3 regions of the Nocardiopsis alba genome follow, and region 2 is predicted to be linked to each of the others. Evidence: riboswitches for the same ligand, from Rfam matches in the RefSeq annotation. Region 2 holds a riboswitch; each other region holds the start of a gene.
The links. Region 2 has a riboswitch for cobalamin ahead of metE (5-methyltetrahydropteroyltriglutamate--homocysteine S-methyltransferase). Riboswitches for the same ligand answer to the same signal wherever they lie in the genome.

Region 1: linked by a shared signal. The riboswitch ahead of TR33_RS21850 (ferredoxin-like domain-containing protein) and the one ahead of metE (5-methyltetrahydropteroyltriglutamate--homocysteine S-methyltransferase) in region 2 are both predicted to bind cobalamin.
Region 3: linked by a shared signal. The riboswitch ahead of TR33_RS21875 (VWA domain-containing protein) and the one ahead of metE (5-methyltetrahydropteroyltriglutamate--homocysteine S-methyltransferase) in region 2 are both predicted to bind cobalamin.

The regions. Positions count from the first base shown of each region.
Region 1 is NZ_BAZE01000013.1:128,622-138,563, forward strand. Features, by position in the region: gene soxR (redox-sensitive transcriptional activator SoxR) at 1-229, shown strand, start outside; gene TR33_RS21825 (RNA ligase (ATP)) at 340-1,422, shown strand; gene TR33_RS21830 (sodium:solute symporter) at 1,472-2,974, opposite strand; gene TR33_RS21835 (anhydro-N-acetylmuramic acid kinase) at 3,066-4,241, opposite strand; gene argG (argininosuccinate synthase) at 4,564-6,009, shown strand; gene TR33_RS21845 (Fur family transcriptional regulator) at 6,377-6,808, shown strand; cobalamin riboswitch at 6,960-7,163, shown strand; gene TR33_RS21850 (ferredoxin-like domain-containing protein) at 7,216-8,088, shown strand; gene TR33_RS21855 (precorrin-8X methylmutase) at 8,085-8,750, shown strand; gene TR33_RS21860 (precorrin-2 C(20)-methyltransferase) at 8,747-9,942, shown strand, end outside.
Region 2 is NZ_BAZE01000001.1:498,234-508,175, forward strand. Features, by position in the region: gene TR33_RS02100 (MetQ/NlpA family ABC transporter substrate-binding protein) at 1-6, opposite strand, end outside; gene TR33_RS02105 (methionine ABC transporter permease) at 68-793, opposite strand; gene TR33_RS02110 (methionine ABC transporter ATP-binding protein) at 790-1,746, opposite strand; gene TR33_RS02115 (coiled-coil domain-containing protein) at 2,391-3,425, shown strand; gene TR33_RS02120 (hypothetical protein) at 3,912-4,946, shown strand; gene metE (5-methyltetrahydropteroyltriglutamate--homocysteine S-methyltransferase) at 5,069-7,354, opposite strand; cobalamin riboswitch at 7,494-7,708, opposite strand; gene TR33_RS02130 (polysaccharide deacetylase family protein) at 7,942-9,438, shown strand; gene TR33_RS02135 (polysaccharide deacetylase family protein) at 9,722-9,942, shown strand, end outside.
Region 3 is NZ_BAZE01000013.1:138,848-148,789, reverse strand. Features, by position in the region: gene TR33_RS21890 (ATP-binding cassette domain-containing protein) at 1-2,356, opposite strand, end outside; gene TR33_RS21885 (bifunctional hydrogenobyrinic acid a,c-diamide synthase/histidinol phosphate aminotransferase CobBC) at 2,507-4,975, opposite strand; gene cobO (cob(I)yrinic acid a,c-diamide adenosyltransferase) at 4,969-5,583, opposite strand; gene TR33_RS21875 (VWA domain-containing protein) at 5,583-7,658, opposite strand; cobalamin riboswitch at 7,692-7,830, opposite strand; gene TR33_RS21870 (bifunctional cobalt-precorrin-7 (C(5))-methyltransferase/cobalt-precorrin-6B (C(15))-methyltransferase) at 7,886-9,172, shown strand; gene TR33_RS21865 (cobalt-precorrin-4/precorrin-4 C(11)-methyltransferase) at 9,141-9,923, opposite strand; gene TR33_RS21860 (precorrin-2 C(20)-methyltransferase) at 9,908-9,942, opposite strand, start outside.

The DNA of each region.
Region 1 (9,942 bases), on a different contig from region 2:
GGCCCTCGACGGTCTCCCCGACGAGGGGATGCCCACCAAACGCGACTGGGCCCGGATCTCCCGCGAGTGGTACGACGACCTGTCCGGGCGTATCGAGGAGATGACCGCCCTGCGCGACCGGTTCTCCGACTGCATCGGCTGCGGCTGTCTGTCCCTGGTCTCCTGCCCCTACTCCAACCCGGACGACGTGCTCGGGCGGGACGGCGCAGGCCCCCGACGCTTCCCCTGATCGTCACAGCGGTCCGGTAGGGATGGAAAAGACGTTGTGATCCCGGTGCGTCCTCCGTGATAGTGGCCGGGACACCATCCGCATCGACACCTCCCCCCAGGAGTCCCCTCATGTCCACCCTCCGGGTCACCGCCGAACGACTCACGATCCTGCCGCACCCCGACGCCGACGCCCTGGAGCTGGCGAAGGTCGGGCTCTTCCACGCGGTCGTGGCCAAGGGCGCCTACCGGACGGGCGACTGGGCCGTCTACATCCCCGAGGGGGCCCTCCTGCCCGAGGACCTCATCGAGGAGATCGGTCTGACCGGACGGCTCGCGGGGTCGAAACGGAACCGGGTCAAGGCCATCCGGCTCCGAGGCGAGCTCTCCCAGGGCATCGTCTGCCGTCCCGCCGCGCTCGCCGACCGCGACCTGGCGGCCGAGCACGAGGCCGGCACCGACCTCTCCGCCGAACTCGGGATCACCAAGTGGGTCCCGGAGGTGCCCGTGCACCTGAGCGGCGACGTCGTGGCCGCCCCGGATCTCCTCAGGTGGATCGAGATCGAGAACGTCAAGCGCTACCCGGGCGTCTTCGAGCCGGGCGAGCCGGTCGTCGCCACCGAGAAGATCCACGGCACCGCCTGCCTCTACACGCTGCTGGCCGAGAGCGGCGAGGAGTTCGTCTCCTCGAAGGGACACGGTGGCAAGAACCTCGCCCTGGCCCCCGACGACGGGAACCTGTACTGGAGGGCGGTCCGCGCCGCCGAGGTCGGCAAGGCCGCCCGCGCGCTGGCCGAGCGCTTCGGAGCCCGCAGGGTAGGCGTGTTCGGTGAGGTCTTCGGCTCAGGTGTCCAGGACCTGGGCTACGGAGAGACCGGCCGGACCGAGGAGGCGCCGGGGTACGCCGTGTTCGACGTCGCTCTGGACGTGGACGGTCGACGTGTCTGGGTCGACTCCGCCGACCTGGGCGGTCTCCTCGCCGAGGTGGGGCTGCCCGCGGTCCCCGTGCTCCACGAGGGCCCCTACGACGAGGCTCTGCTGATCGCGGCGGCCTCGGGCGCCGAGACCTGGAGCGGGCGCGCCCTGAACATCCGTGAGGGCCTCGTGGTCCGACCGGCCAGGGAACGGTTCTCGAAGGAGCTGGGCGGTCGCGCGATCGCCAAGTTCGTCTCCGACGCCTACCTCACCCGCAAGGGCGGCACCGAGTACGAATGATCCGCGCCGTCCGGGACGGGACCGTCGTGGCCCCGTCCCGGACCGCGGCTCAGGGGCGCTCCTCCTCCAGCGGGGAGGGGCGTTCCGCCGTCTCGATCTCCGGGGCCTCGTCCCGATGGCGCAGGGACAGCAGGGCGCCCAGACCCACGGTGATGGCGCTGCCGATCGCCGTGTACCAGGTGAAACCGACCAATCCCGGGGCGAACAGGAACAGCCAGGCCATGGTCGCCACGGCCACCGTGAAGGCGACGGCGGCGTCGGCCTGGCGGGCCCGGCGCACCCACAGACCCAGGAAGAACGCCCCCAGCAACCCTCCGTAGGTGATGCTGGCGACCGACAGCCCCAGTTCGACCACCGGGTTGTCGGTGCCGGTGAACATCGCGGCGGCGACGATGAACACCAGACCCCAGCCCAGGGTGAACAGTCGGCTCAGGCGCAGGGCCTCGCCGTCCGAGAGCGTCCGGCGCGAGAACCGCTGGTACAGGTCGGACATGGAGGAGGACGACAGGGCCGACAGGGACGACGACAGGGTGCTCATCGCGGCGGCGATGATCCCGGCCAACAACAGCCCGGACAGACCGGGGGGAAGCCCTTCGGCGATGAACACCGGGAAGAGCTCGTCGGAGGTGCCCATCCCGAGCCGTTCGATCGTGGCCCGCTCGAAGTAGGAGTAGAGCGCCAGACCCACGGTCAGGAACAGCGCGAACTGGGCGAACACCACGACCCCGCTGACGATCACGGCCTTCTGCGCGTCGCGCAGGCTGCGACATCCCAGGAGCCGCTGCACGATGATCTGGTCGGCCCCGTGCGACGCGGTCGACAGCAGGGCCCCGCCCAGGACGGCGGTGACCGTCGCGTAGGGGGAGGAGACGGGGTCGGAGGTGAGGTCGAGGAACCGGGTCTTGCCCTCCTCCGCCGCGACCGACAGGAAGTTCACGTCCAGGTTCACGGTGATGACCACCAGGGCCACGATCCCGCCGAGGACGTAGAGGCCCATCTGGAGCACGTCCACCCACACCACCGCGCGGATCCCGCCGACCAGTGTGTACAGGATGGTCACGGCGCCCATCACCGCGACGATCGCGAAGTAGGAGACGCCGAGACCGAACGAGTCCAAGACGATCTTCATCGGGATGGCGGCGGCGAACAGGCGCACCCCGTCGGCGAGCAGCCGGGTGAACAGGAAGGTGACCGAGGCGGTGGCCTGCATGCCTCGACCGAACCGCAGCCCCAGGTAGGCGTAGGCGGTGGTCATCTCGCCCCGGTAGTAGCGGGGCAGCAGCAGGAAGGCGACCACGATCCGGCCGATCAGGTAGCCCACGGCGACCTGGAGGAAGGTGACGTCGCCCAGGTAGGCGATCCCGGGAACGCTGATCACGGTGAGCGCGCTGGTCTCGGTGGCCACCACGGAGAGGCACACGGCCCACCAGGGCAGCCGCCGATCTCCGATGAAGTAGTCCTTGATGTCGCGTTGGCGACCGGACAGCCTCAGCCCCAACCAGGCCGAGCACAGCAGATAGAGGACGATGACGACGATGTCGATGGTCTGCACCGGGCGGTTCCTCCGGAGGGTCGACGGGGCGGGCGGTGGGCTCCGGGGACGGGGGCCGGGTCCGAGGTCCCGTGAAGGTCGGCGACCCGGATCAGGGGGCCGGTTCGACGCGTAGGAGTCGCGGGGGCCGATCGGCCGGTTCGGGGAGCCGGAGCGGCCCGGATCCCGGGGTGAAGGAGCCCGCGATGGCGGAATGGCGGGCCCCGGTGCACGCGGGGAGTGCGGCGGGGAGTCCGTGCGCGCTCAGGAAGCCGATCAGGGCGAACAGGTAGGCCTCCTTGGCGTCGCCGTCCAACCCCAGGGCGTCGACGGTGTCCAGCCGGGCCGGTCCGAGCCGGGCGGCGAGCCGATCCATCAGGGCCGGGTTGCGGGTGCCGCCTCCGGAGGCCAGCACCTCGACGACCCCGTGGGGGCGCAGGGCGTCGGCGACGGTGACGGCGGTGAGCTCGACCAGGGTGGCGAGCAGGTCGCCGTCGTCGGGGCGGCCCGTCGCGCGCAGGGCCGCCTCCAGGTGGTCGGGCCCGAACAGCTCCGGACCGGTCGACTTGGGCGGGGCCTGTCGGTAGTAGGGCTCGGCCAGCAGGTGGTCCAGGAGTTCGGGGACGGGGGCGCCGGAGCGGGCGAGCCGCCCGTCGACGTCGAGGTCGATCGCCCCGTCGGTGATCAGCCGCATGGCGGAGTCGAGCAGGGTGTTGGCGGGGCCGGTGTCGAAGGCCAGGGGGTCTCGCCCCGGGCGTACGACGGTCACGTTGGCGATCCCGCCGAGGTTGAGCGCGGCGGTGGCCTCGTTCCGCTCGCCCAACAGCAGGGTGTCCAGGACGGCGGCCAGCGGGGCGCCCTGGCCGCCCGCGGCGACGTCGGCGGTGCGCGGGTCCGAGAGCACGGGGACCCCGGTGGCCTCGGCGATCCAGGCGGGTCCGCCCATCTGGAGGGTGCCGTGCACGGTGGGCCCCTCGGCCCAGTGGAAGAGCGTCTGCCCGTGCGAGGAGATCAGGTCGGCCCGGCCCTCGGTGAAGGCCTCCATGCCGGCCAGCGCGGCCCTGCCGAACTCGCGCCCTATCAGGGTGTCGAGCCGGCAGACCGTCTCCAGGGTGGTCGACGCCGGAGGCAGGGCCGAACGGAGCTCCCGCCGCAGACCGTCGGGGTAGGGGTGGTCGAGGTGGCCCAGCGGGGTCAACCGGATCAGGTCGCCGTCCAGGGCGAACCGGGCGGCGGCGACGTCGATCCCGTCCGCCGAGGTGCCGGAGGACACACCGATGACGATCATGCGGCTCCCGGGGCGGGGAGGGGGCGTCGGGGTCCGTCACCCGCCCCTGCCGTGCGCGGACCCACCGTGTGACAGCGATATACCGCGCCTCCTCCCGCGTCAACACCCCCTCGTCGTCCTGGTCGGAGCCGTGATGGGACGGTGGCCGGGGCGCGGGGTCGTGGTCGTCGCCGGGGAGCGGAGGAAGGGGGTCCGGTCGAACCGGGCGGCCCGGTTTCGGAGGGTGGTACCCGCAGGTCGGGGGTGGTGGGATGACGAGGGTCACAGGATCGCGCGCCGATCCGAATTGCATGTTCATTCATAAGGGTGCATGCTTATTGTCATGTCCAAGGTACTCACTTCCCTTCCCGCCGGCGAGCGCGTCGGAATCGCCTTCTCCGGAGGCCTCGACACCTCGGTCGCGGTCGCGTGGATGCGCGAGAAGGGTGCCGTCCCGTGCACCTACACCGCTCACATCGGCCAGTACGACGAGCCCGACATCGAGTCGGTGCCCGGCCGCGCCTCCGACTACGGCGCGGAGATCGCCCGCCTGGTCGACGGTCGCGCCGCCCTGGTCGAGGAGGGGTTGGCCGCCTTGGCCTGCGGTGCCTTCCACATCCGTTCCGGTGGACGGCCCTACTTCAACACCACCCCCCTCGGCCGCGCCGTCACCGGCACCCTGCTGGTCCGCGCCATGCTGGAGGACGGGGTCCAGATCTGGGGCGACGGCTCCACCTACAAGGGCAACGACATCGAGCGGTTCTACCGCTACGGTCTGCTCGCCAACCCCTCCCTGCGTATCTACAAGCCGTGGCTCGACGCCGACTTCGTCAACGAGCTGGGCGGCCGCAAGGAGATGTCGGAGTGGCTGGCCGAGCGCGACCTGCCCTACCGGGACAGCACGGAGAAGGCCTACTCCACGGACGCCAACATCTGGGGCGCCACCCACGAGGCCAAGGCCCTGGAGCACCTGGACACCGGCATCGAGCTCGTCGACCCGATCATGGGCGTGCGTTTCTGGGACCCCGAGGTCGAGATCGTCCCCGAGGACGTCACCATCGGCTTCGAGCAGGGCCGGCCGGTCACGATCAACGGCAAGACCTTCGCCTCCTCGGTCGACCTGGTCCTGGAGGCCAACGCCATCGGCGGCCGCCACGGTCTGGGCATGTCCGACCAGATCGAGAACCGCATCATCGAGGCCAAGAGCCGCGGCATCTACGAGGCCCCGGGCATGGCGCTGCTGCACGCCGCCTACGAGCGGCTGGTCAACGCCATCCACAACGAGGACACCCTCGCCAGCTACCACAACGACGGTCGGCGTCTCGGCCGGCTCATGTACGAGGGGCGCTGGCTGGAGCCGCAGGCCCTGATGGTGCGCGAGTCGCTCCAGCGCTGGGTGGGCACCGCCGTCACCGGCGAGGTCACCCTGCGGCTGCGTCGGGGCGAGGACTACTCGATCCTCGACACCACGGGCCCCTCGTTCAGCTACCACCCGGACAAGCTGTCCATGGAGCGCACCGAGGACTCCGCCTTCGGTCCGGGCGACCGCATCGGCCAGCTCACCATGCGCAACCTCGACATCGCCGACTCCCGCGCCAAGCTGGAGGACTACTCCCGGCTCGGCATGGTCGGCAGCGAGCACCCGACCTCGATCGGCGCCGCCCAGGCGGCCTCGACCGGTCTCATCGGCGCCATGCCCGAGGGCGGCGCTCAGGAGATCGCCTCTCGCGGCGAGGTCGACGACGCCGAGTGGCTCGACCACGCCGCGATGGAGTCCGGCACGGACTGACCCTCGCGACCACCGCGCCGCCACCGTCCCCGAGGCTTCCGGGGCCGGTGGCGGTCGCATGTCCGGGGTCGGTGAATGTGAGATCCGCCCCCGGGCGCGGCCCTCTCCGCCGGTGGGTTCGAGGGCCCCGAGGGAATGGCGTGCGGGGCCCGGATGTTCGGAAAGCCGGGCCACGCGCATGATCCGGGCCGGATCGGGAGAACGATCGGGCATAGGGTGCGCTCGAGGGTCGGGTGATCCACGTGCCGACGCCGACGTCGATCACGGTGACAGGGGTGTGGGCAGGCCCGGCGGAACTCTCGCCCCATTAGAATGGAACGATCACATTATTTGAGTTGATCCAGAAAAGACGGAAGGTCCAACGAGTATGTCGACCCCCTCGGACTTCGAGCGGATGTTGCGCGAGTCCGCGCTCCGGGTGACCGGTCCCAGACTGGCCGTCCTCTCCGCCGTGCACGCCCACCCGCACGCGGACACCGATTCGATCATCCGCGTCGTGCGCGAAGAGATCGGCGCCGTGTCCAGCCAGGCCGTCTACGACGTCCTCAAGGCCCTGACAGGCGTGGGTCTGCTGCGCCGCATCCAACCGCAGGGCACGGTGTCCCGCTACGAGACGCGGGTGGGGGACAACCACCACCACGTCGTCTGCCGTTCCTGTGGCGCCATCGCCGACGTCGACTGTAGCGTCGGCCACGCTCCCTGCCTCACCGCCTCCGACGACCACGGGTTCGAGATCGACGAGGCCGAGGTCGTCTACTGGGGCCTGTGCGGCTCCTGCTCCGAGGCGCGCGTCTCCTGAGAGCCCCCTCCCTCGATCCCCAGGGCGCCCTCCACGGGCGTGCCGGCCCTGTGGGGTCCCCTTCGCCGTGCCCACCGCTCTCCTGATCACGTCTCCCGGCCCTCGAGGCAGGGTCCCCGCGGCCCCGGGACGATCCGCTCGAACCGGACACGGTAATCTCGTCTGGCCAGTCGAACTCCACCTCATGGAGCAGGGAACCCGGTGCGAATCCGGGACTGACGCGCAGCGGTGAGGGTGACGGGCGGACGTGTTCCGGGACCGAGGTCCCGGGACGGCCACTGGGCGGGGAGCCCGGGAAGGCGTTCCGCATCGGTCGACCCCGAGTCCGAAGACCTGCTGGCGCTGGCGGTGACGGTCCGCCAGGTTCCCGCGGGCCTCGCGAACGGGCCCCTGATCGAAGGACCCGCATGTCCCCGACCGCCGTGCCCCGAACCCGGCACGACCGCTGCCCCGGAGCCCTGCGCCCCTGGCCCGCCGACGACGGCCTCCTGGTCAGACTCCGCCTCATCGGAGGCCGCGTACCCGCTCCGGCGCTCACCGCCCTGTCCTCGGTGGCCGAGGAGTACGGCGACGGGCGGGTCCACGTCACCGGTCGGGCCAACCTCCAACTGCGCGCCCTGCCCGGACGGGAGGGGAGGCTGGACCCCGAGGCGCTCCGTTCCCTGGAGGCGACCGGACTCCTGCCCTCGCGCACCCACGAACTGGTCCGCAACGTGATGGTCTCCCCGTGCACGGGCACGTCGGGAGGGCGGACCGACCTGCGGCCGGTCGCGGCCGAACTGGACCGGCTGCTGTGCGCGAACCCTCGTCTGGCCTCCCTCCCGGGCCGTTTCCTCTTCGTCCTGGACGACGGCCGCGGCGACCTGCTCGACCGCACCTGTGACCTGGGCCTGACCGCCCTCGACGACCGGTCGGCCCAGCTCCGGGTCGGCGAACACCCGGGCGCGACGGTCCCCCTCGACGAGGCCGCCGGGACGCTGATCCGACTCGCCGAGACCTTCCTCGAACGGCGCGGCTCCGGTCCCACGGCGCCCTGGCACGTCACCGAGCTCTCCTCCCCCCTGGCCGAACCGGCCCCGCCGGATCCCCGGCTGCCGGACCCGGCGCCACCCCTGCCGCACGGCCCGCTCCCGGACGGCGGCCGCCACGTGGCCGTGCCCGAGGAGGGGCTGGACCGTGCCGCGATCACGGAACTCGTGGAGGAGGCCCGCGCGGCCGGCCACGACGCACTCGTCGTCACGCCTCGGCGTGGCGTCCTCATCCCCGGAGGGACACGGTGACCACCCCGAAACGCCCGCCCAGGCGCTACGACTACATCGACGACGGATCCGCGATCTACGTCGACTCGTTCGCGACCATCCGGAGCGAGGCCCGGCTCGACCACCTGCCCGCCGACGCCGAACGGCTCGCGGTGCGCATGATCCACGGCACCGGTCAGGTCGACCTGGCCGAGGACCTGGTCGTCCATCCCGGTCTGGTGTCCGCCGCGCGTGCGGCGCTGCGGGCCGGCGCGCCGATCCTGTGCGACGCCACCATGGTCGCGACCGGGGTGACCAGGAGCCGGCTACCGGCCGACAACGAGGTGCTCTGCCTCCTCGGAGACCCCCGCGTGCCGGCCCTGGCCCGAGAGTGGGGCACCACCCGCAGCGCGGCCGCGGTCTCCCTGTGGGAACCGATGTTGGAGGGCGCGGTCGTCGCCGTCGGCAACGCCCCCACGGCCCTGTTCCACCTGATGGAGATGTTGATCGACGGGGCCCCGAGGCCGAGCGCGATCATCGGCTGCCCGGTCGGGTTCATCGGCGCAGCCGAGTCCAAGCAGGCCCTCACCGAGCTGGCCGAACGGCATGGGATCGACGTCCCCCACGTGGTCGCGCTCGGCCGTCGGGGAGGATCGGCGATGACCGCCTCGGCCCTCAACGCCCTGGCCAAGGAGGAAGAGTGACCGGACGTCTTCGAGGTGTCGGTGTGGGTCCGGGAGACCCCGAACTGATCACCCTCAAAGCGGCCCGCCTCATCGGTGAGGCGGACGTCGTCGCCTACCACGCGGCCTCCGGACGGGGCTCCAACGCCCGCCGGATCGCCGCCGACCTGATCCCCGAGGGGGCGATCGAGGAGCGGCTCACCTACCCGGTGACCACCGGCGCCACCGACCATCCCGGCGGCTACGAAGGGGCCCTGGCCGACTTCTACGAGGAGTCCGCCGCGCGCCTGGCCGCCCACCTCGACGCCGGCCGGGACGTCGTCCTGCTCTCCGAGGGTGACCCGCTGTTCTACGGCTCGTACATGTACATGCACGACCGGCTCTCCGAACACCACGAGACGGAGATCGTGCCCGGCGTGCCCGCGTTCACGGCGGCCACGGCCACGGCGGCGGCGCCCCTGGCCCGCCAGACCGACGTGCTCACGGTCCTGCCCGGCACCCTGCCCGAACCGGAGTTGGCGCGGCGGCTCGCCGACACCGACGCGGCCGTGATCATGAAGCTGGGCCGGACCTTCCCCGCCGTCCGTCGGGCGTTGGAGGCGGCCGGCCGGTTGGAGCACGCGGTCTACGTCGAGCGCGCCTCGATGGATCGTGAACGCCGTCTCCCGGTGGCCGAGGTCGACCCCGACACGGTGCCCTACTTCTCCCTGATCCTGGTCACCGGGGACAGCCTCAACGGTCGGCGCTCCAGGGACGGCGCCGTGACGGAGGCGCGGACCCCGGAGTCCGCGACGGCCGAGGCCGAACTGCTGGTCGTCGGCCTGGGGCCCGGCCCCGACCACTGGATCACCCCCGAGACCACGGCGGCGCTGGCCGAGGTGGACCACGTGGTGGGCTACGGCCCCTACGTCGACCGGGTCCCCCAGCGCGCGGGCCTGACCCGCCACTCCTCCGGCAACACCGTCGAGATCGACCGCGCGCGTCTGGCCCTGGACCTGGCCCGTCGGGGCGAGCGCGTCGCCGTGGTCTCGGGCGGGGACGCCGGCGTCTTCGGTATGGCCACCGCCGTGTTCGAGGCGGCCCAGGACCCCGTCCACCGGGACGTGCCGGTCCGGGTGCTGCCCGGGGTCAGTGCCGTCCAGGCGGTGGCGGCCCGTGCCGGCGCGCCGATCGGTGGGGACTTCGCGGTGATGAGCCTGTCGGATCGGCTCAA
Region 2 (9,942 bases):
TGACATGGCGTTCTCCTTGCCGTCGATTCGACATCCGACCGGAGGGGGCGAGGGGAGGGGGAAGGACTCAGCGCCGGGAGAGGCGGCGCACCAACAGATCGCCCAGACTCTGCGCGATCTGCACGATGACGACGAGGAGGATGACGGTCGCCCAGAGGTAGTGGTCGTTGAAGCGCTGGTAGCCCTCGCGGATCGCCAGGTCGCCCAGGCCGCCGCCGCCGATGGCGCCGGCCATCGCCGAGTAGGAGATCAGCGTGACCACGGTCATCACCAGACCCGCGATCAGACCGGGCAGCGCCTCCGGCAGCAGCACCTTGCCCACGATGGTGAGCTTGCGGGTGCCCATGGCGTAGGCGGCCTCGATCACCCCGCGATCCACCTCCCGCAGAGAGGTCTCCACCAGACGGGCGAAGAACGGGATGGCGCCGATGCTCAACGGCACGATCGCGGCGGTGGGGCCCAGAGTGGTCCCCACGAGGAAGCGGGTCAGGCTCAGCACCGCCACCATCAGCACGATGAAGGGCAGGGAACGGCCGATGTTGACGATGGCGCTGAGCACGGCGCGGACCGCCGGCGCGGGCGTGAGCCCGCCCCGGTCGGTGGTGACCAGCAGGACTCCCAGGGGAAGACCGACGAGCACGCTGAAGATCGTCGCCCACAGCACCATGTAGACGGTGTCCTGGGTGCCGAGCCACAGGCTGGGCCACATGTTCGGCCAGTCGTAGACGAAGTCGAGGACGGCCGTGACGGCGTTGCCCTCGTCGGCCAGGTACAGGATCCGATCGGTGGTCACTTTCCGGCCTCCTCGACCAGCAGGCCGTGCTCGGACAGGTAGGTCAGCGCCTCGGCACGACGGGAACCGCGCATGTCGACGCTCAGGCGGCCCACGGATTGACCGGCCACCTGCTCCACCCCTCCTCCGAGGATGTTGACGTCCACGTCGAAGCGGCGGGTCAATTCGGACATGAAGGGCTCGTCGAAGGAGCGCGGATAGGTGATGACCACCGTCTCCGGGCCGCCGTTGTCCGGCAGCGGGAAGAGCGAGCGCGCCAGCAGGGAACCGGGCGTGCCGATCAGGTCCAGCACCCGACCGGATTCGCGGAACTCGCCGTTCTCCATGATCGCGGCGGAGTCGCAGATCCTCTTGATCACGTCCATCTCGTGGGTGATCAGCAGGATGGTCAGACCGAGCTCGTCGCGGAGGCTGCGCAGCAGGGACAGGATGGACTCGGTCGTGGCCGGGTCCAGGGCCGAGGTCGCCTCGTCGCTGAGCAGCACCTTGGGTTCGGGGGCCAGGGCGCGGGCGATGCCCACGCGCTGCTTCTGGCCGCCGGAGAGCTGGGAGGGGTAGGCGCGGGCCTTGTCGCTCAGCCCGACCAGCTCCAAGAGCTCGCCGACACGACGTGAGCGCTCGGCGCGGGAGACACCGGCGACCTCCAGCGGGAAGCCGACGTTACCGGCGACCGTGCGCGAGGAGAGCAGGGCGAAGTGCTGGTGCACCATGCCGATCCCCCGACGGGCCTCGCGCAGTCGGGATCCGCGCAGGGCGGTGAGCTCCTCGTCGCCGACCCGGACACTGCCCTCGTCGGGACGTTCCAGGAGGTTCACCGAGCGCAGGAGCGTGCTCTTGCCCGCACCGCTCTGGCCGACGACCCCGAAGATCTCGCCGGACTCGACATGCAGGTCGACGCCCTTGAGGGCCTCTACCTGGCGTTTCTTCAACCTGTAGGTCTTGTGCAGACCCACTGCGTCAATCACGGTTTTCCCATCGACGTCTGGCGGTGGTGTCACAGCTCCCGCGCTTCGCGGAGAAAGGCTGGATCAGCGTGGGTTTGACGCCCACACCCGAGCGTACGGAGCGCCCGGTCGGTGGACGGCGTCGACGCGCCGGAGGGACCGGCGGTCGGGGGCTCCAGAGGGTTCGGGACCGGAGCCCGGACACGGCTCGACGTGCGTTCCCCGGTGGAGCGAAGGGCTCAGGCGGAGCGGAAGCGGGGCATTCGACAGCGACAGCCGGGCAGCGGAAGAGGCCGCCGGGCGGTGTCCACCGAGGAGGCGGGGGTCGCTTCGTCGTGCTCAGGAGCCATCACGGCACCAACTCAACCATGACCACGTCGGCCGGTCGACAAAATCGTTGACCTGAATATGGTTATTTAGACCACATCAGCCCCATGACCACCGGGGTAAGCCGCACGGCCTCTCACGAACACCCAAGAGAGTGCCTACACTCATTACCGTCCCGTGACCTTCACGCGCCGAGGCGACCGACGAAGGTCGAGGCCCGCCCGTACGGCGACGGCCGCGGCAGCGGTCCGGGAGATGACGAGAAGCAGCGCCCACGGCGTCCTGTGCCCGTGAGGGCGCCCGCGGGCACGAGGAGCGACCACACCGTGCAGTCCGATGATCTGAACAGAGTGGACGACTACGTCGACTTCTGGGCGCCCGACCCCACCGACGCCACCTGGCGGGAGACCCTCGCCGATGGCGCCCGTGCGCTTCTCCCAGGTCGGGCCCGGGTGGTCGCGCTGGTCACCGCGCTCCTGGCCGCCACCGCCCTGCCCGCCCCGGCGACCGCCGCGCCGCTTCCTCCCCGCGAGCCGGAGAGCATGGGCTCTCTGGAGGAGCGGGCCGAGGCCCTCACCGAGGAGTACAACGGCGAGCTCCGCGACATGGAGCAGGTCATGGAGGAGGCCGAACGCGCCCAGAGCCGGGCCGACGCCACCAACGAGGCGGTCGAGGAGGTCCGCGCCCAGGTGCGCGCCCTCGCGGTGGCCACCTACACCAGCAGCGGTATCGACCCGTCGATGTCACTGTTCGTGGACACCGAACCCGACGAGGTCATCGACCGCGCGGTCGTCATCGACTACCTGTCCAGCAGTAACCAGGACCGGATCGACCAGCTGGACCAGGCCCTGTCCCGGGACCAGGTGGCCAGGGAGAACGCCGAGGAGCGGCTGGCCGAGGCCGAGGCCGACATGGACGAGTTGGAGGACCGGCGCATGGAGGTGCGCCGGCTCATCGCCGACCACCCCGAGCAGCCCATGCGGCCGCCGGACAACATCACCCCGCGCACCGAGCAGATGCGCGACGTGATCATCCAGGAGTTCGGCCGGGGCGACGACGTCGGCGGCGTGGGCTGTTACCGCGCGGTGGGCGGCTGGGTCGTGGGCGAGCACCCCAAGGGGCGCGCCTGCGACTTCATGGTGGACGCCAACGGCCGCAAGCCCCCGCCCGAACAGGAGCAGCGGGGTTGGGACATCGCGTACTGGGCCCAGGAGAACGCCGAGGACCTGGGGATCATGTACATCATCTACCGCCAGCAGATCTGGGACATCCGTCGTGGTGACGAGGGCTGGCGCGCGATGTCGGACCGTGGCAACAACACCGAGAACCACTTCGACCACGTGCACATCTCGATGTTCTGATCCGGAGCGGGGAGAACCCCGCTCCGGGCTTCGCCTTTATCCCCGAAAGGACACGAATGTCCAGAGGGGGAGATCACGATAAGGCCTCACCTCGGGTGATTCTCCGCTCGACCGGCACGAAATGGTGACGATTCACCCCACTGACGCCGATCCGACCTGCCTTTCGTCCCTCTACGCAGCTAGGATGCTTGACGTCCCGACTCTTCGACGGGCACGGAACGTTTCTCCTCCGGCCCCGACCACGATGCACGGCGAACCCCGTTCTCCCATCGGGACATCCACTCACGACGCAGGGAACTCCCGCTCCCCGTCGTCCGCCCTCGCCCGCGGATCGACGGTGGTCCCGGGTCGTCCTCCCCACGATTCCCCGTGCCGTCACCCGACCGGCCATCCGCCGAAGGTCACCACGGGAAACTCGTGAGAACCCACCATTGCGCACGCGCATCCCAGACAACACGGTCAGCACTTCACCGGGCGAGGGGAGCCATGAGCGAAAACGGACCTTACAACCAGCCACCGCAGAACCCCTATGGTGGCGGGGACGGCACCGGAGGCCAGCCGCCCTACGGGCCCGGCACCGGCGGTCAGCCCGGCTACGGTCAGGCCCCCTACCCGGGCGGCCCGGGCCAGGACCCGGGTATGTACGCGGGTGCCCCGGGCCAGGACCAGGGCATGTACGCGGGCGGTCAGCCGCCCTACGGCGGTCCCGGCGGCCCCGGTGGACCGGGCGGCCCCATGGGCCCCGGCGCCCCGGGCCCCTACCCGCCTCCCCAGCCCCCCAAGAGCGGCGGCAAGGCCGGCCTCTGGGTGGTCATCGGCGGCGGCGTGATCATCGTGGTCCTCGTGATCGCCGTGATCATCATGCTCGTCGCCCGCGGTGGCGGTGACGACGAGGTCGTCACCCCCGACCCCACCGCCGAGGCCCCCGTCGAGACCGACGAACCGGCCGAGGAGCCCGTCGCCGGCGGCGAGGGCCCCTCCGGCGAGCCGCCCTACGCGCTGCCGCAGGAGCCCTGCGAGGCCTACACCGACCAGGTCATGAGCGACTTCCTGCTCAGCTCCGACCCGGGCAAGAGCGTGTCCGACAACTCGGCCACCTGCTCCACCATCGGCGACTCCCCCGAGGGCAACCCCGACGACGCCTACGGTTCCCTGAACCTGTCGTACTCGGTGCCCTACAGCGGTTCGGACTCCATCGAGGCCGCCACCAGCGAGTTCCAGAGCAGCGTCGACTACTACACCGGTGGTAACGACGACTACTACCCGGCGGACAGCATCACCGAGGACAAGGCCCTCGACGGCCTGGGCGACGAGGCCCACCTCGTGATCACCGAGTACGACTACCTCGGCGACCTCATCCCCGTGGCCGTCCTGATGGTGCGTACCGCGAACGTCAACATCGAGCTGACCTACCAGATCAACGGTCTGTCGGTCGATCCTGAGGACCTCTCCATGCCCGACAACGCCGAGGACATCATGACCTCCGCGGCGGCCGAGGCCCTCGCCATCGTCGGTTCCTGAAGACCCGACCGGACGTTCCCCCGCGGAACGACCACGAGAAGGGGCCGCGACCTCGTGTCGCGGCCCCTTCGCCGTACCCGGGTCCGTGCCGTCGTACCGACCGCCCGACGGCACGGACCGGATCAGGCCTCGGCCAGGTCGGCGCGCACCCTACGGGCCGCCTCGACCATGTTGCGCAGCGCCCGTTCGGCCTCGGCGTAGCCGCGCGTCTTCAACCCGCAGTCCGGGTTGACCCACAGGTTCGCGGGCTCCACGTGCGACACCGCCAGCCGCAACGACGCCTCGATCTCCTCCACCGAGGGCACCCTCGGGGAGTGGATGTCGTACACGCCGGGGCCGATTCCGCGCTTGTAGCCCCGCCGTCCCAGGGCCTCCACCAGCTCCATGCGCGAACGGGCCGCCTCGACGCTGGTGACGTCGGCGTCCAGCGCCTCGATCCCGCCCACGATCCGGTTGAACTCCGAGTAGCACATGTGGGTGTGGATCGTCGTGCTCGGAGCGACCCCGGAGGTGGCCAGTCGGAAGGAGGCCACCGCCCAGTCCAGATACTCCTCACGTCGCTCCTCACGCAACGGGAGCAGCTCCCGCAGGGCCGCCTCGTCCACCTGGATGTGGCGGATCCCCGCCCTCTCCAGATCGGCGACCTCGTCCCGCAGGGCCAGACCCACCTGACGGGCGGTCTCCGCGAGCGGCTGGTCGGTACGGACGAACGACCAGGCCAGCATGGTGACCGGGCCGGTCAGCATGCCCTTCACCGGCTTCTCGGTGAGCGACTGGGCGTAGGTGATCCATTCGACCGTCATCGGCTCGGGACGCGAGACGTCTCCGAACAGGATCGGGGGTCGGACGCAGCGCGTCCCGTAGGACTGCACCCAACCGTTCTCGGTGGTCGCGTAGCCCTCCAGCCGCTCGGCGAAGTACTGGACCATGTCGTTGCGCTCGGGCTCGCCGTGGACGAGGACGTCCAGGCCGATGTCCTCCTGGAGCGCGATGACACGGTCGATCTCCGCGCGGAGGATGCGGTGGTACTCCTCCGTCGACAGTTCGCCTCGACGGTGGGCGGCACGGGACCGGCGCAGCTCCGAGGTCTGCGGGAAGGAACCGATGGTGGTCGTGGCCAACGTGACCCGGTCGGGCCCTCCCCTGTCCTCGGGGCGCTCGTAGGCGTCCGGGCCCAGCGCGTCGAGGCGGGCCCGGACCCGGGCGTCGGTGAAGGCCGGGTTGCGCGGTGCGGAGGCCCCCGCGTCGACGGCCTCGCCCTCGGAGAGGATCCGACCGAGCAGGGCCACCTCTTCGGCCTTCTGCACGGCGAAGGCCAGGGCCTCACGCAGCTCCGGGGCCAGGGAGGTCTCCGCGTCCAGGTCGATGGGCACGTGCAGCAGCGAGCACGAGGTGCTCACCGAGAGCTCGTCCGTCAGGGCCAGAAGGGTGCCCAACCGGCCGATCGCCGAGGACAGGTCGGTACGCCAGACGTTACGACCGTCCACGACACCCGCGACCAGCCGCGTGGAGCCCAGACCGGAGACGGCCGCCAGATCCTCGAACCCCTCCCCGTCGGTGACCAGGTCGAGGCCGACCGCCTCCACCCGGGACTCCTTGAGCACCCGCAACGCCGCCGGACCGATCGAACCGAAGTAGGTGGACACCAGGAGGGAGGGACGTTCCTCCGCCTCCCCCAGCCGCCTGTAGGAACGCTCCAGGTACCCGACGGCGGCACGGCCCTCGTCCGTGGCCAGGATCGGCTCGTCGAGCTGGACCTCGGTGGCGCCCGCCGCCGCGAGATCGGCCAACAGCCGGACGTAGGCGTCCAGGAGCTGGTCGAGCAGCTCGATGGGCTCCCATCCCTCGGGGGCGTCGTCGGCGACCTTGGCCGAGAGCAGGAAGGTCAACGGCCCGAGCAGTACGGGACGGGTCCGAAAGCCCGCGTCCAGGGCCTCACGGAACTCCGCGACGGGTTTGTCGTCGACCAGGCGTGGCCGGGTGCTCGGCGAGAGCTCGGGGACCAGGTAGTGGTAGTTGGTGTCGAACCACTTGGTCATCTCCAGCGGCGGCGCCCCCTGGACGCCCCGGGCCAGGGCGAAGTAGCGACGGAGCCGCTCGTCCCGCTCCTCCGCCCGGGCCGGAGAGGGGAGACGGGAGGGCACGAGGTCGAACATGACCGCCGTGTCCAGTACGTGGTCGTAGTAGGAGAACGTGTTGGACGGGATGTCGTCCACACCCGCCTCGCGCAACCGGGCGTAGACGTCCCGGCGGAGGCCCGCGGCGACGTCGTCGAGCTCCCGGGCGGTCGTGGCGCCCTTCCAGTAGGACTCGGTGGCGCGTTTGAGTTCACGGCGGGGACCGATACGCGGGTAGCCGTGCACCGTGGAGCGCACGGACGGTCCGGAGGCCGTCGGAGTGGTGGACATGAAAGCTTCTCTCCCTCGTCGAAAGCCGGGCACCGATCCCGGAGAGGGGAGAGAACGCGAGGAGCACGGATGAGCCGAAGGACACACCCGTCTCGCGACCTCGGCCCTCCCTCGGGGCACGGGACCACCGGCGACACGGACGCGTCACCGGGCGGAGGCAGGTCTTCGGACTCGTGGGCACCTTCGACGAGACGTCGATCCGCCTACCGGCCGTCGCTTCCCGGGTCCGACCCGTCGGGTCGAAGCACCAGTGCCTTTGACGACTTTCGTTCCCACTCACCGCTGCGGGGCAGTCCCGGACTCACACCGGGTTCCCTCTTTCGACACACTCCGACGTCCGCGGAACGGACTCCGATTACTCGGTGGAGTGTGTACCTTCCACAGCTGGGAGTATAGGGAGATCCCCCTCCGCCCCTGTACCCGGCGTACCCCCTTCCTCCGAGCACGAGGGCGAACCCCTGCCCTGTGCACGGCATCACACCCGTTATCAGCGTTGCGTGGAAGAGGCATGCCCCCGCTCTCCCGCGGACGTTCGTCTGACGATGAACGTGGAGAACCCCCAGGTGAAGCAGCAAGACCGTCCGACCATGACCCCCGATCATCCCGTCCTCACGGTCGCGATCGCGTTGGTGGTGCTCGTGGGACTGCTGTCCATGGCGACCCGACCACCGGGCCCGAACGGCATGAGCCCGAGCACCGACGACGCCACGACGGTGTCGGCGGAGGAGGAGGACCTTCCCCCCGCCGAGGAGGTGGACGGGCTGACCGACGTCCGCGCGGACGCGCTCCCCGGCCTCGAGGAGACCTCCATCTCCTATGAGGGCGGCGGTGAGGTCACCGTCGCCTATCCGGTCATCCCCAACGCCGACCCGCTGTCCGACTTCCTGGACCGCACGCTCACCGAACGCGCCTCCGCGTTCGAGGCGGCCGAGCCCGGGGCCCGTTCGATGACCGGCGAGTGGCGACTGACGGCGGCACGCGACGGGATCGTGGGCGTACGCGTCACCACGACCGAGACCGACTCCGAGGAGACCCGCGAGGATCACAGCATCTACTGGTACGAGACCGGTGACGGTGTGGTCCGCGGCTCCAGCTCCCTCCTGGCCGGCCAGGCCGAACTGGAGGAGTTCAACGAGCTGGTACGCGAGGCCGTCTCCGACACCGCCGCGGTGACCTCCTCCCTGTACCCGATCGACGCCCTCTACGACTCGGTCGGTTTCTCCTCCGAAGGCGACCTGGTCGTGGAGTTCGACGACGGACAGATCGCCCCCGTCTCGGAGGGGCGTCTGCACGCCGTGATCGACCGTGACGAGGCCGAGGGGCTGCTGTCGGAGTTCGGTCTGCGTGCACGCGACGCCGCCACCACCGGCGTGGACGAGTTCACCGTGGAGACCGCTCCGGAGGCCGACAAGGACGGCTCCGTGGAGGCGGCGCCCGGGGTGATGTCCCCGCGCGACGACTCCGTCGACTGTTCCGACCCCGAGGTGCGCTGTGTCGCTCTGACCTACGACGACGGCCCCGGCGGGCGCACTCCCGAGCTGTTGGACATGCTCGCCGCCCACGACGCCAAGGCGACGTTCTTCGTCACAGGCCTCCCCGTCAGGGAGCACCCCTGGACGGTGCGTCGTGCCTACGCCGAGGGTCACGAGATCGCCAACCACACCCTGGACCACCCCGATCTGGCCACGATCGGCGCCGGCGCCGTGCGGTCCAACCTGGAGACCACCCAGGCCCTGGTCCAGCGCGAGACCGGCCACACGATGAACCTGATGCGGCCGCCCTACGGCTCCCGCAACGGCACGGTCGACCAGGTCACCGAGGAGCTCGGTCTGGCGCAGATCCTGTGGGGCGTGGACACCAACGACTGGAAGGACCGGAAGGCCGGCGTGGTCTCCGAGAGGGCCCTGGACGGGGCCTCCGACGGGGCCATCATCCTGATGCACGACATCCACGACACCACGATCGACGCGTCCCGCAAGATCATCCGTGAGCTGGACGAACGCGGCTACACCATGGTCACCGTGTCCCAGCTCCTGGGTACCACCGAACCGGGACAGGTCTACGTGGACGGGACGGATCTGTAGAACCCCGGCTTCGGTCGGTGGGGAGGTTTCCCCCGCCGACCGGGGCGGGGAGGACTGACCTCGGTAGAGCGGAAGGACCACCGACGAGGATCGGTGTCCACATGTGGACAGTGCCCCGGGCGCCGGGGCGCTGTCCCCTATGTTGCTCCCAGCGAGCGCGGGAGAGCATCCGCCGAAGGGACGAGGGAGTCGGGTCGTGTCATCGAACTCAGTCGTACCGGATCAGGCCCCGCCCCGGCCTCACGAGGGTCGGACGATCCGGGTCCGCGCCGGGACGGCCCTGGTGGCTCTGTCCCTGGCCCTGACGGCCTGCGGGGAACAGGCCGTCGGACTGTCCGGGAACGAGCGGATGGCGGTGCTCCAGGACGGTTCCGGTGAGGGGATCTCCGAATGGACCGCCTCCGCCGAGGACTACGACGACCATCCCCACATCCCCGATCCGGACGTGGCCGTCGACGTGACCCTCCCCGTCTTCCCGACCGCGGACGCGTTCACCGAGGCGCT
Region 3 (9,942 bases), on a different contig from region 2:
CGGCCGGGGTCCCCTCGAACACGACCCGTCCTCCCTCGTGTCCGGCGCCGGGGCCCAGGTCGATGATGTGGTCGGCGTGCGCCATGACCGCCTGGTGGTGTTCGACGACGATGACCGACTTCCCCGAGTCGACGAGCCGGTCCAGGAGGGCCAGCAGCTGTTCGACGTCGGCGAGGTGCAGGCCGGTCGTCGGCTCGTCCAGGACGTAGACGCCGCCCTTGTCGCCCATGTGGGTGGCGAGCTTGAGCCGTTGGCGTTCGCCTCCGGACAGGGTGGTGAGCGGCTGTCCCAGGTGCAGATAGCCGAGCCCGACGTCGGAGAGCCGGCCCAGGATCCGGTGGGCGGCGGGCAGTCTCGCCTCACCGGCGCCGAAGAACGTCTCGGCCTCGGCCACCGACATGGCGAGCACCTCGGCGATGTCGCGTCCACCGAAGCGGTGTTCCAGGACCGAGGCCTGGAACCGCCGCCCCTCGCACTCCTCGCAGGTGACGGTGGCACCGGCCATCATCACCAGGTCGGCGTAGATCACCCCGATCCCGCCGCAGTTGGGGCAGGCCCCCTCGGAGTTGGCGCTGAACAGTCCCGGCTTGACCCCGTTGGCCTTGGCGAACGCCTTGCGGATCGGGTCGAGGAGCCCGGTGTAGGTGGCCGGGTTGCTCCGTCGGGAACCGCGGATCGCGCCTTGGTCGATCGAGACCACGCCCGCGTCGGAGGAGATCGAGCCGTGCACCAGGGAGCTCTTGCCGGAGCCGGCCACGCCGGTGACCACGACGAGCGTCCCCAGCGGGATGTCGACGTCGACGTCGCGCAGGTTGTTGGCCTTCGCGCCGCGGATCGGCAGGACCCCGGTGGGCGTGCGCGTGCTCTCCTTGACCCGGACCCGGTCGTCGAAGTGGCGTCCGGTGAGGGTGCCGGAGGAGCGCAGTCCTTCGACGTCCCCCTCGAAACCGACGCTTCCGCCCTCCGTCCCGGCCCCGGGTCCGAGGTCGACGACGTGGTCGGCGATGGCGATCGTCTCGGGCTTGTGCTCCACGACCAGCACCGTGTTGCCCTTGTCCCGCAGGTTCAGCAGCAGTTCGTTCATCCGACCGATGTCGTGGGGGTGCAGGCCGATGGTGGGCTCGTCGAAGACGTAGGTGACGTCGGTGAGGGAGGAGCCCAGGTGTCGGATCATCTTGACGCGCTGGGCCTCGCCGCCCGACAGGGTGCCCGAGGGACGTTCCAGGGAAAGGTAGCCCAGGCCGATGTCCACGAACGAGTCGAGGGTCCGTCGCAGGGTGGTGAGCAGCGGCGCCACCGTGCCGCGCGCCTCGCCTCCTCCGGCCTCGGCGCTCTCCTCGATCCCGTCGAGCCCCCGGACCCAGTCGGCCAGATCGCTGATCTGCATCGCGCAGGCGTCGGCGATGTTCACCCCTCTGATCCGCGATGAGCGCGCCCTCTCGGTGAGGCGGGTCCCGTCGCAGTCGGGGCAGGTGGTGAAGGTGACGGCCTCGTCCACGAACGCCCGGATGTGCGGCTGCATCGCCTCCCGGTCCTTGGACAGGAACGACTTGCGGATCTTGGGGATCAGCCCCTCGTAGGTGAGGTTGACCCCGTCGATCTTGACCTTGACGGGCTCGTGGTGGAGGAGGTTCCACCTCTCCTTGTCGGTGAACTCGCGGATCGGCTTGTCCGGGTCGACCAGCCCCGACTCGGCGTAGAGCCGCACGGTCCAGAAGCTGTCCGACTTCCATCCGGGGATGGTGAAGGCGCCCTCGGAGATCGCCTTGGTGTCGTCGTAGAGGCGCGAGAGGTCGATGTCGGAGACCGTGCCGCGGCCCTCACAGGTGACGCACATACCGCCGGTCCGGCTGAAGGTCGCCTTGACCGCCTTCCTCGCCCCGCGCTCGACCGTGATGGCGCCGCTCGCCTTGACCGAGGGCACGTTGAAGGCGAACGCCCCGGGCGGGCCGACGTAGGGGGTTCCGAGCCGGCTGAAGAGGATGCGCAGCATGGCGTTGGCGTCGGTGGCGGTACCGACCGTGGAGCGGGGGTCGGAGCCCATCCTCTCCTGGTCGACGATGATCGCGGTCGTCAATCCGTCGAGCAGGTCCACGTCGGGCCGCTCCGTGCGCGGCATGAACCCCTGGACGAAGGTGCTGTAGGTCTCGTTGATCATCCGCTGCGACTCGGCGGCGATCGTGTCGAACACCAGCGAGCTCTTGCCCGATCCCGAGACCCCGGTGAACACCGTGAGTCTGCGCTTGGGCAGGTCGACGGCGACGTCCTTGAGGTTGTTCTCCCGCGCGCCCCGCACGCGGATCAGGTCGTGGCCGTCGGCGGCGTGTCCGGAACCGGTGCTCATCGTCTCTTCCATCCCCTGGACCTCCTCGACGTCCACACCGATCCGGGCGGGTCGCCTGTCCGGCCACACGGTCGCCGTTGCTCGACGCCCTCCTCGGCCACGCGCCACATCGTGACACAGGGCGAGGACAGAACGGGGTGAACGCGACCGGCCCGTCCCGGATCAGGCCGAAGGGGCGGTGTCCGGGACGAGGCCGGCCAGGGCGGCCGTCAAACGACGCGTGATCTCCGGCGAGCGTACGGCCACCCGGATCCAGGAGGGGTCCAGCCCCGGGAAGGTGTCGGCCCTGCGCGCCGCGATCCCCTGGGCGCGCAGGCGCGCGTGCGCCCCTTCCCCGGCCCGCACGAGGACGAACGGAGCCCGTGAGGGGACGAACCCCGCCCCGGCCTCGCGCAGCCCGGCTTCGAGATGGGAGCGCCATCCGTCGAGTTCACGGGCGCGGCGCTCCGCCTCGGGGACCGCCTCCTCCGAGGTACAGGCGATCATGGCCGCGATCGCGGGGGTGGACACCGACCAGGGCGTGCTCGCCCGTTCCAGTCCGCGCACGGTCCCGGAGTCGCCGACGAGGTATCCGGCCCGGATGCCGGGGATCGACCAGTGTTTGGTGAGACTGCGCAACACCACCAGCCCTTCGATCCGCTCCTCGACCAGGCTCTCCGGCTCTCCCGGCACCGCGTCCATGAACGCCTCGTCGACGACGACCAATCGCCCGGGGCGGCAGAGTCGACGCAGGTCACGGGCGGGGTGGAGAACTCCGGTGGGGTTGGTGGGGTTGCCCACGACCACCAGGTCCGCGTCGTCGGGGACGGCGTCCGGGTCGAGGACGAAACCGTTCTCGGCCGGGCAGAGCACGCTCGTGACGGCGTGTCCGGCCTGTTCGAGCGCGGCGTGCGGTTCGGTGAACTGGGGGTGGACCACGACCGGCCGCCGCCAGGAACGGAGCCGCGCGATCAGGGTGAACGCCTCGGCCGCTCCGGCGGTGGGCAGCACCTCGTCGACCCCGCGCCCGTGACGGCGGGCGATCGCGGCCCGGGCCGGTGCGGGGTCGGGGTAGGCGTCGATCTCGCGCAGGCTCTCGGCGAGGGCGCGGTCGAGCCACACGGGACGCCGCCCCGGATGGACGTTGACGGCGAGGTCCAGCATCCCCTCGCCCACCTCGACGTCACCGTGATGGCGGAGCGGGTCGGCGACGGGTTCCGCCACCGCCTCCGCCTTCAGGGACACGAGGTCGGGTGCCGGGACGGAGGCGGGCACGGGGGGCGGGGTCGCGCGCGCGGCGTCGGCCAGACGTGCCGCGAAGCGAGGACGGCCGGCCCAGTGGAGGTGCAGGTAGGAGGCGTGCAGCGTGTCGGAGGCGAAGCCCTCCGGAGCTCCATCGACGACCCAGGCCGGGCGTTCGGCGCAGGCTCCGGGGCTCATGCGGGTGCGGTGGAACTCGTGACCGGTGGCGCTCTCGCCCGCGCGGGTGAGCAGCGTGTCTCCGGGCGCGGTCGCCACCGGATAGCGCAGGGTGAGCCGCTCCGTCATCCGGGCGTGCGCGGGAAGGACCCCGGCCATGGCCCTGTCGTCGAGCGACCCGGCCAGATAGAGCATGCCGGCGCACTCGGCGACGGTGGGCACCCCGGAGCGGACGGCGTCGCGCAACTCGGTCAGCAGGGCCCGGTTGGCGGCGAGCCGACCCGCGTACACCTCGGGGAAGCCGCCGCCGAGGTAGAGGCCCCGGGTCCCGGAGGGCAGCGCGGTGTCCACGAGCGGATCGAAGGCCACGACCTCGCATCCGGCGGCGGTGAGCAACTCCTCCGTCTCCGGGTAGCGGAAGGTGAAGGCCCGGCCGCCGGCCACCGCGATCACCGGCCGCGGACCGTCGGCGGCGGCGATCCCCGGTTCGTCGGCGGGATCCCAGGGGCGGGCGTCCAGGGCCGGGGCGGAACGGGCCAGCTCCACCAGCGCGTCCAGGTCGACGTCGCGCGCGACGCGCTCGCCGAGCCGTTCGACGGCGCGGGCCGACTCGGCCCGTTCGGCCGCCGGGACCAGCCCCAGGTGGCGGGAGGGCGCGGCGATCTCCTCGTCGCGGGAGACCACCCCCAGGACGGGGATCGGCATGGCCCGGGCGATCTCGGCGACGTTGCGGGCCGACCCGGCCTTGTTCAGGATGACCCCGACGACCTCGACCGCGGGATCGTAGGCGACCATCCCCGCCACCAGGGCCCCCGCCGAACGCGACATGCGGGACACGTCCACGACCAGCACCACGGGGGTCGCGGTCAGGGCCGCCACGTGCGCGGAGGAGGCGAACCCGTCGGTGCCGATCCGTCCGTCGTGCAGCCCCATCACGCCTTCGACGACGGCGATGTCGGCGCCGCGCGCCCCGTGCAGGAGCAGCGGCGCCACCCGCTCCTCGCCCACCAGGTGGGGGTCGAGGTTGCGGCCGGGCCGTCCGGTGCCCAGGGCGTGGTAACCGGGATCGATGTAGTCGGGCCCGACCTTGTGCCCGCTCACCGTGTGACCGGCGGCCCGGAGCGCCGCCATCAGCCCGGTCGCGATCGTGGTCTTGCCCTGCCCCGTCATGGGCGCGGCGATCATCAACCGGGGCGGGGCGGTCCCCTCCGGGCGGAGGGGGGACGTCACCATTCGATCCCTCGTTGGCCCTTCCGGCCGGCGTCCATCGGGTGCTTGACCTTGGTCATCTCGGTGACCAGATCGGCGGCCTCCAGTAGACGCGGGTCGGCCCGACGGCCGGTGATCACCACGTGCTGGCGTCCGGGACGGCTCTCCAGGGCGGCGACGACGTCCTCGACGTCGACCCACCCCCAGGCGATCGGGTAGGTGAACTCGTCGAGGATGAGCAGGTCGTGCGTCTGCTCGGTGAGTCTGCGCTTGATCTCCTCCCACCCCTGCGCGGCGGCGGCCGCGTGGTCCTCGGCCCCGTCGCGGTGGCGGATCCAGGACCAGCCGGAGCCCATCTTGTGCCATTCGACCGGGCCGCCCTCGCCGGTCTCCTCGTGGAGCCGGCCCAGGCGTTCCAGGACGGTCTGCTCGCCGATGCGCCACTTCGCCGACTTGACGAACTGGAACACCCCGATCCGCCAGCCCTGGTTCCAGCCGCGCAGGGCCAGACCGAACGCGGCCGTCGACTTGCCCTTGCCGTCACCGGTGTGGACGGCCAGGAGCGGAAGGTTGCGGCGTTGGCGTGTGGTGAGTCCGTCGTCGGGGACGACGGACGGCTGTCCCTGGGGCATCAGGCGGCCCTTTCTCGTACGGCGTCGCTCAGGGCGTCGGCGTCGACCTCGCCGACGGGCAGATGGTCGGCGTCCAGGCGGGCGGCGAGGGTGGCGGCCAGCCCCAGACGCAGGGGACCGGACTCGCTGTCCACCACGACCGTGGTGACCCCGAGTCCGGCGACGTGGTCGGCGGCGTCCAGGGCACGGCCGACGGCGCCCCGTCCCCCGGTGGCCCGGCCGTCGGTGACCACGACCAGGAGCGGACGCAGGCGCGCGTCGCGCAGGCGTTCCCGTCGGACCACCCGGGCGGCCTCCAGCAGCCCCTCGGCGAGCGGGGTGCGGCCGCCGGCGGGCATCTCGTCGAGACGGACGGCGGCCACGTCCACCGAACGGGTGGGCGGCAGCGTGAGTTCGGCCGTGCTCCCCCGGAAGGTGATCAGGCCGACCTTGTCGCGTCTGCGGTAGGCGTCCAGCAGGAGCGAGAGGATCGCGGTCTTGACCTCGGTCATGCGTTTGCGCGCGGCCATGGAGCCGGAGGCGTCGACGCAGAACAGGACCAGGTTGCTCTCCCTGCCCTCCCGGATCGCGACGCGCAGGTCCTCCGGACGCAGCCGGATCCGCTCCCCCTCGCCCGGTCGTGAGGCGGCGGCCCGCACGGTCTCCACCAGGTGGAGCGAGGAGCCCCGGCCCGGGCCGGGGCGGGAGGCGCCGACCCGGCGGCCCCGGGTTCCGATGGCGCGGCTGCGTCGACCGTCGGCGCCCTCTCCGGTCCCCCGCACGGTGAACGTACGGGGGCGGTAGGGGGCGGCCGCCTTGGCCGTGGGGAGCGGGGCGGCGGACGGCCGGGACTCGGAGTCGGGGCGATCCTCGCCCACGGGTTCGTGCGGAGCGGGCTCCGGGATCGTCTCCGGCTCCGGGCCGGTCTCCTCACCGATCGGTCCGTCGGCCGGGCCCTCGGTGGGTTCGGGGCCTTCGGCGTCCGGTGCGCCGTCGCCCTCGGGCGGGGTGTCGACGGGGTCGTCGCCGCCGTCCGGGCCCGAGGGTTCCGGCGGATCGGGCGGGAGCTCCTCCTCGCCCAGGACCCGGTCGAGGAGCTCCTCGTCCAGCCCCGGGGCGTCGAAGGGGTTGCGCCTGCGCCGGTGCGGCAGGGCGAGGGTGGCGGCGCGGCGGATGTCGGCGCGGGTCACCTCGGTCCGCCCCTCCCAGGCGGCGTGCGCGACCGCCGTGCGGGCGGTGACGATGTCGGCGCGCAGACCGTCGACCTCGAAGGCGGCGCACACCTCGGCGATCTTGAGCAGCGCCGCCTCGGACAGCCGGACCCGGTCCAGGGCGTCGCGCGCCTCGGCGATACGCGCGGACAGGGCCCGCTCGGTCTCGCGGTAGCGCTCGGCGAAGCCGGCCGGGTCGGTGTCGTAGGCCATCCGGCGTCGGACCACCTCGGCGCGGGCACGGGGCTCGGTCGGCGCGGCGATCTCCACGGTGAGCCCGAAACGGTCGAGGAGCTGCGGGCGCAGCTCGCCCTCCTCCGGGTTCATCGTGCCGATGAGCAGGAAGCGGGCCGTGTGCTCCACGGAGAAGCCGTCGCGTTCGACGGTCACCCGGCCGGTGGCCGCCGCGTCCAGCAGGAGGTCGACCAGGTGGTCGTGGAGGAGGTTGACCTCGTCGACGTAGAGCAGCCCGCGGTGGGCTCGGGCCAGTAGTCCGGGTTCGTAGGCGACCTGTCCTCGGGTGAGCGCCTGCTCCAGGTGCAGGGAGCCCAGGACCCGGTCCTCGGTGGCGCCGACGGGGAGTTCGACCAGCCGGACCGGCCGGCTCTCCACCGGGGTCTCGGGGCCGAAGGGACCGTCGGGCGAGTGCTGTCCGGGGTCGGCCGGGTCCACGGAGAAGCGGTCCCCGCGATGGACGTCGATGGGCGGCAGCAGGGAGGCCAGCGCCCGCACCGCGGTGGACTTGGCGGTGCCCTTCTCGCCGCGGACCAGGACGCCGCCGATCTCCGGCGAGACGCTGGTCAGGACCAGGGAGAGTCCGAGGTCGTCGAGGGGTTCGGTGTCGCAACCGACGATCGCGGAGAAGGGAAAGTGCGAAGACCGCAATGGCATGTGAGGCTCCCGCTCGTTTCGCCATACGTCATGGGCGGGCGCGAGGCCGGTCTTCGGACTTGCCGGGTCCTCCTCACGGAGGCTCGGTTCACCGCAGCGGGCCTGTGCCGGAATCTCACCGGGCTTCCCAGATTCTCCCCTCCCGCCGTCACCACCGTTTCCGATGGCCGGGCGGGCAGGGGCACCTCGCGCCTGTTGCCCGCCACGATAGCGTCAGGGCCATGAAGGACGACACGCGCCCTCCCCGTCGGGTGCCCGGCCGGGCCCTGCCGGGCGAGACGCCCCTCCCCGCCGAAGGGGTCGGGATCACCGTCGTCGGTGTCGGGGCCGACGGCTGGTCCGGGCTGCCCGAACGCCTGCGCACGCTGGTTCTGGAGGCGGAGGTGGTGCTGGGCGGCCACCGGCACCTGTCCATGCTTCCGGAGACGCCCGGGCAACGCCGCGAGCCCTGGCCCTCCCCGCTCCGTGAGGGGCTGCCCGACCTGTTGGCCTCCCTCGACGGGGCCCGTACGGTGGCGCTCGCCTCCGGAGACCCGTTGGTGTCGGGGATCGGCACCACCCTGATCGACGCGTTGGGTCCCGAGACCGTACGTCTGGAACCGGCCGTCTCCTCCGTCGCCCTGGCCCGCGCCCGTATGGGGTGGCCCGCCGAACGGTGCGCCGTGGTGAGCCTCGTCGGCCGGGACCCCCGCCCGCTTCTGCGCAGGCTCGCGCCGGGACGTCGTGTCCTGGTGCTCTCCTCCGACGCGGGCACGCCCGCGACGGTCGCCGGGATGCTGGTCGGCGCCGGGTACGGAGAGAGCCGGATGACGGTCCTGGGCGACCTGGGCGCGCCCTCGGAGTCACGGTTGGAGGGCACGGCCGAAGGATGGGCGTCCATCCCCGCCGAGAAGGTCTCCGCCCTGCACGTGCTCGCCCTCGAACTCGCCGGACCGGTCGGGTACGGCCTGGTCACCGGACTTCCCGATGACGCCTTCAAACACGACGGCCAGCTCACCAAACGGGACCTGCGCGCCTCGGCCCTGGCCCGATTGGCGCCCTCGCCCGGACAGCACCTGTGGGACGTGGGCGCGGGGGCCGGATCGATCGGCATCGAGTGGATGCGCGCCCACCCGACCTGCTCGGCCGACGCCGTGGAGGCGAACGCCGACCGGGCGGCGCGGATCGAACGCAACGCCGGACGGCTGGGGGTCCCCGGTCTCCGGGTGGTCACCGGCCGGGCCCCGGAGGCGCTGGGCGATCTCGCCGGGCCCGACGCGGTGTTCGTCGGCGGTGGCGCGACCCGGCCGGGCGTACTCGACGCCTGCCTGGACGCCCTGTCGCCGGGCGGCCGGCTCGTGGTGCACGGCGTGACCCTGGAGACCGAGGCCCTGCTCGCGGACGCCCGCCGTCGTCACGGCGGAGAGCTCACCCGGATCCAGGTCGAGACCGCCGCGCCCGTCGGCACCTTCACCGGGTGGACGCCCGCGCGCACGGTCACCCAGTGGGCTCTGACGGTCGACCCTTGACCCTGGGGCGGCACGGATCGTAGAGGTGGGACTCCCCTCCCCCGCGCGGGTCCAGGGCCCGGCCCACGAGGATCACGGCCGCCTGCCGGAGTCCGGCTCCCTCCACCAGGTCGGCGATGTCGGCGACCGTGCCGCGCAGCACCGACACGTCCGGATGGCCGACCTTGTGCACCACGATCACCGGGCAGTCGTCGCCGTACTCGGGGGCGATCTCGACCATCAGTTCCCGGACGCGGCGGATCGCCAGGTGCAGGACCAGGGTGGCCCGCGTCCGGGCGAACGCGGACAGGCTCTCGGTGTCCGGCATCGCCGTCGAACGGGCCCGGGTCCGGGTCAGCACCACCGACTGGGCCACCAGCGGCACGGTCAGCTCCCGACCGACCATGGCCGAGGCGGCCGCGTAGGCGGGCACCCCCGGGGTGACGTCCCAGGGGACGCCGTGGGCGTCGAGTCGGCGGGTCTGCTCGGACAACGCGGAGTACAGCGACGGGTCGCCCGAGGTGAGCCGCACGACCTCGCGGTCCCCGGAGTGCGCCGCGACCAACAGTTCGGTGATGCGGTCCAGGTCCAGACCCTGGGTGTCGATCGCCTCGACGTCGGACGCGCAGTGGGAGAGAACCTCCGCGTCCACGTAGGTGCCGGGGTAGAGCACCACGTCGGCCGCCGCCAGCATGCGGGCGGCGCGCAGCGTCAGCAGGTCGGCGGCGCCGGGGCCCGCCCCCACGAAGTGGACGGTCACGTCCTCACCCACCTGGGGGTCCAGACCCGGC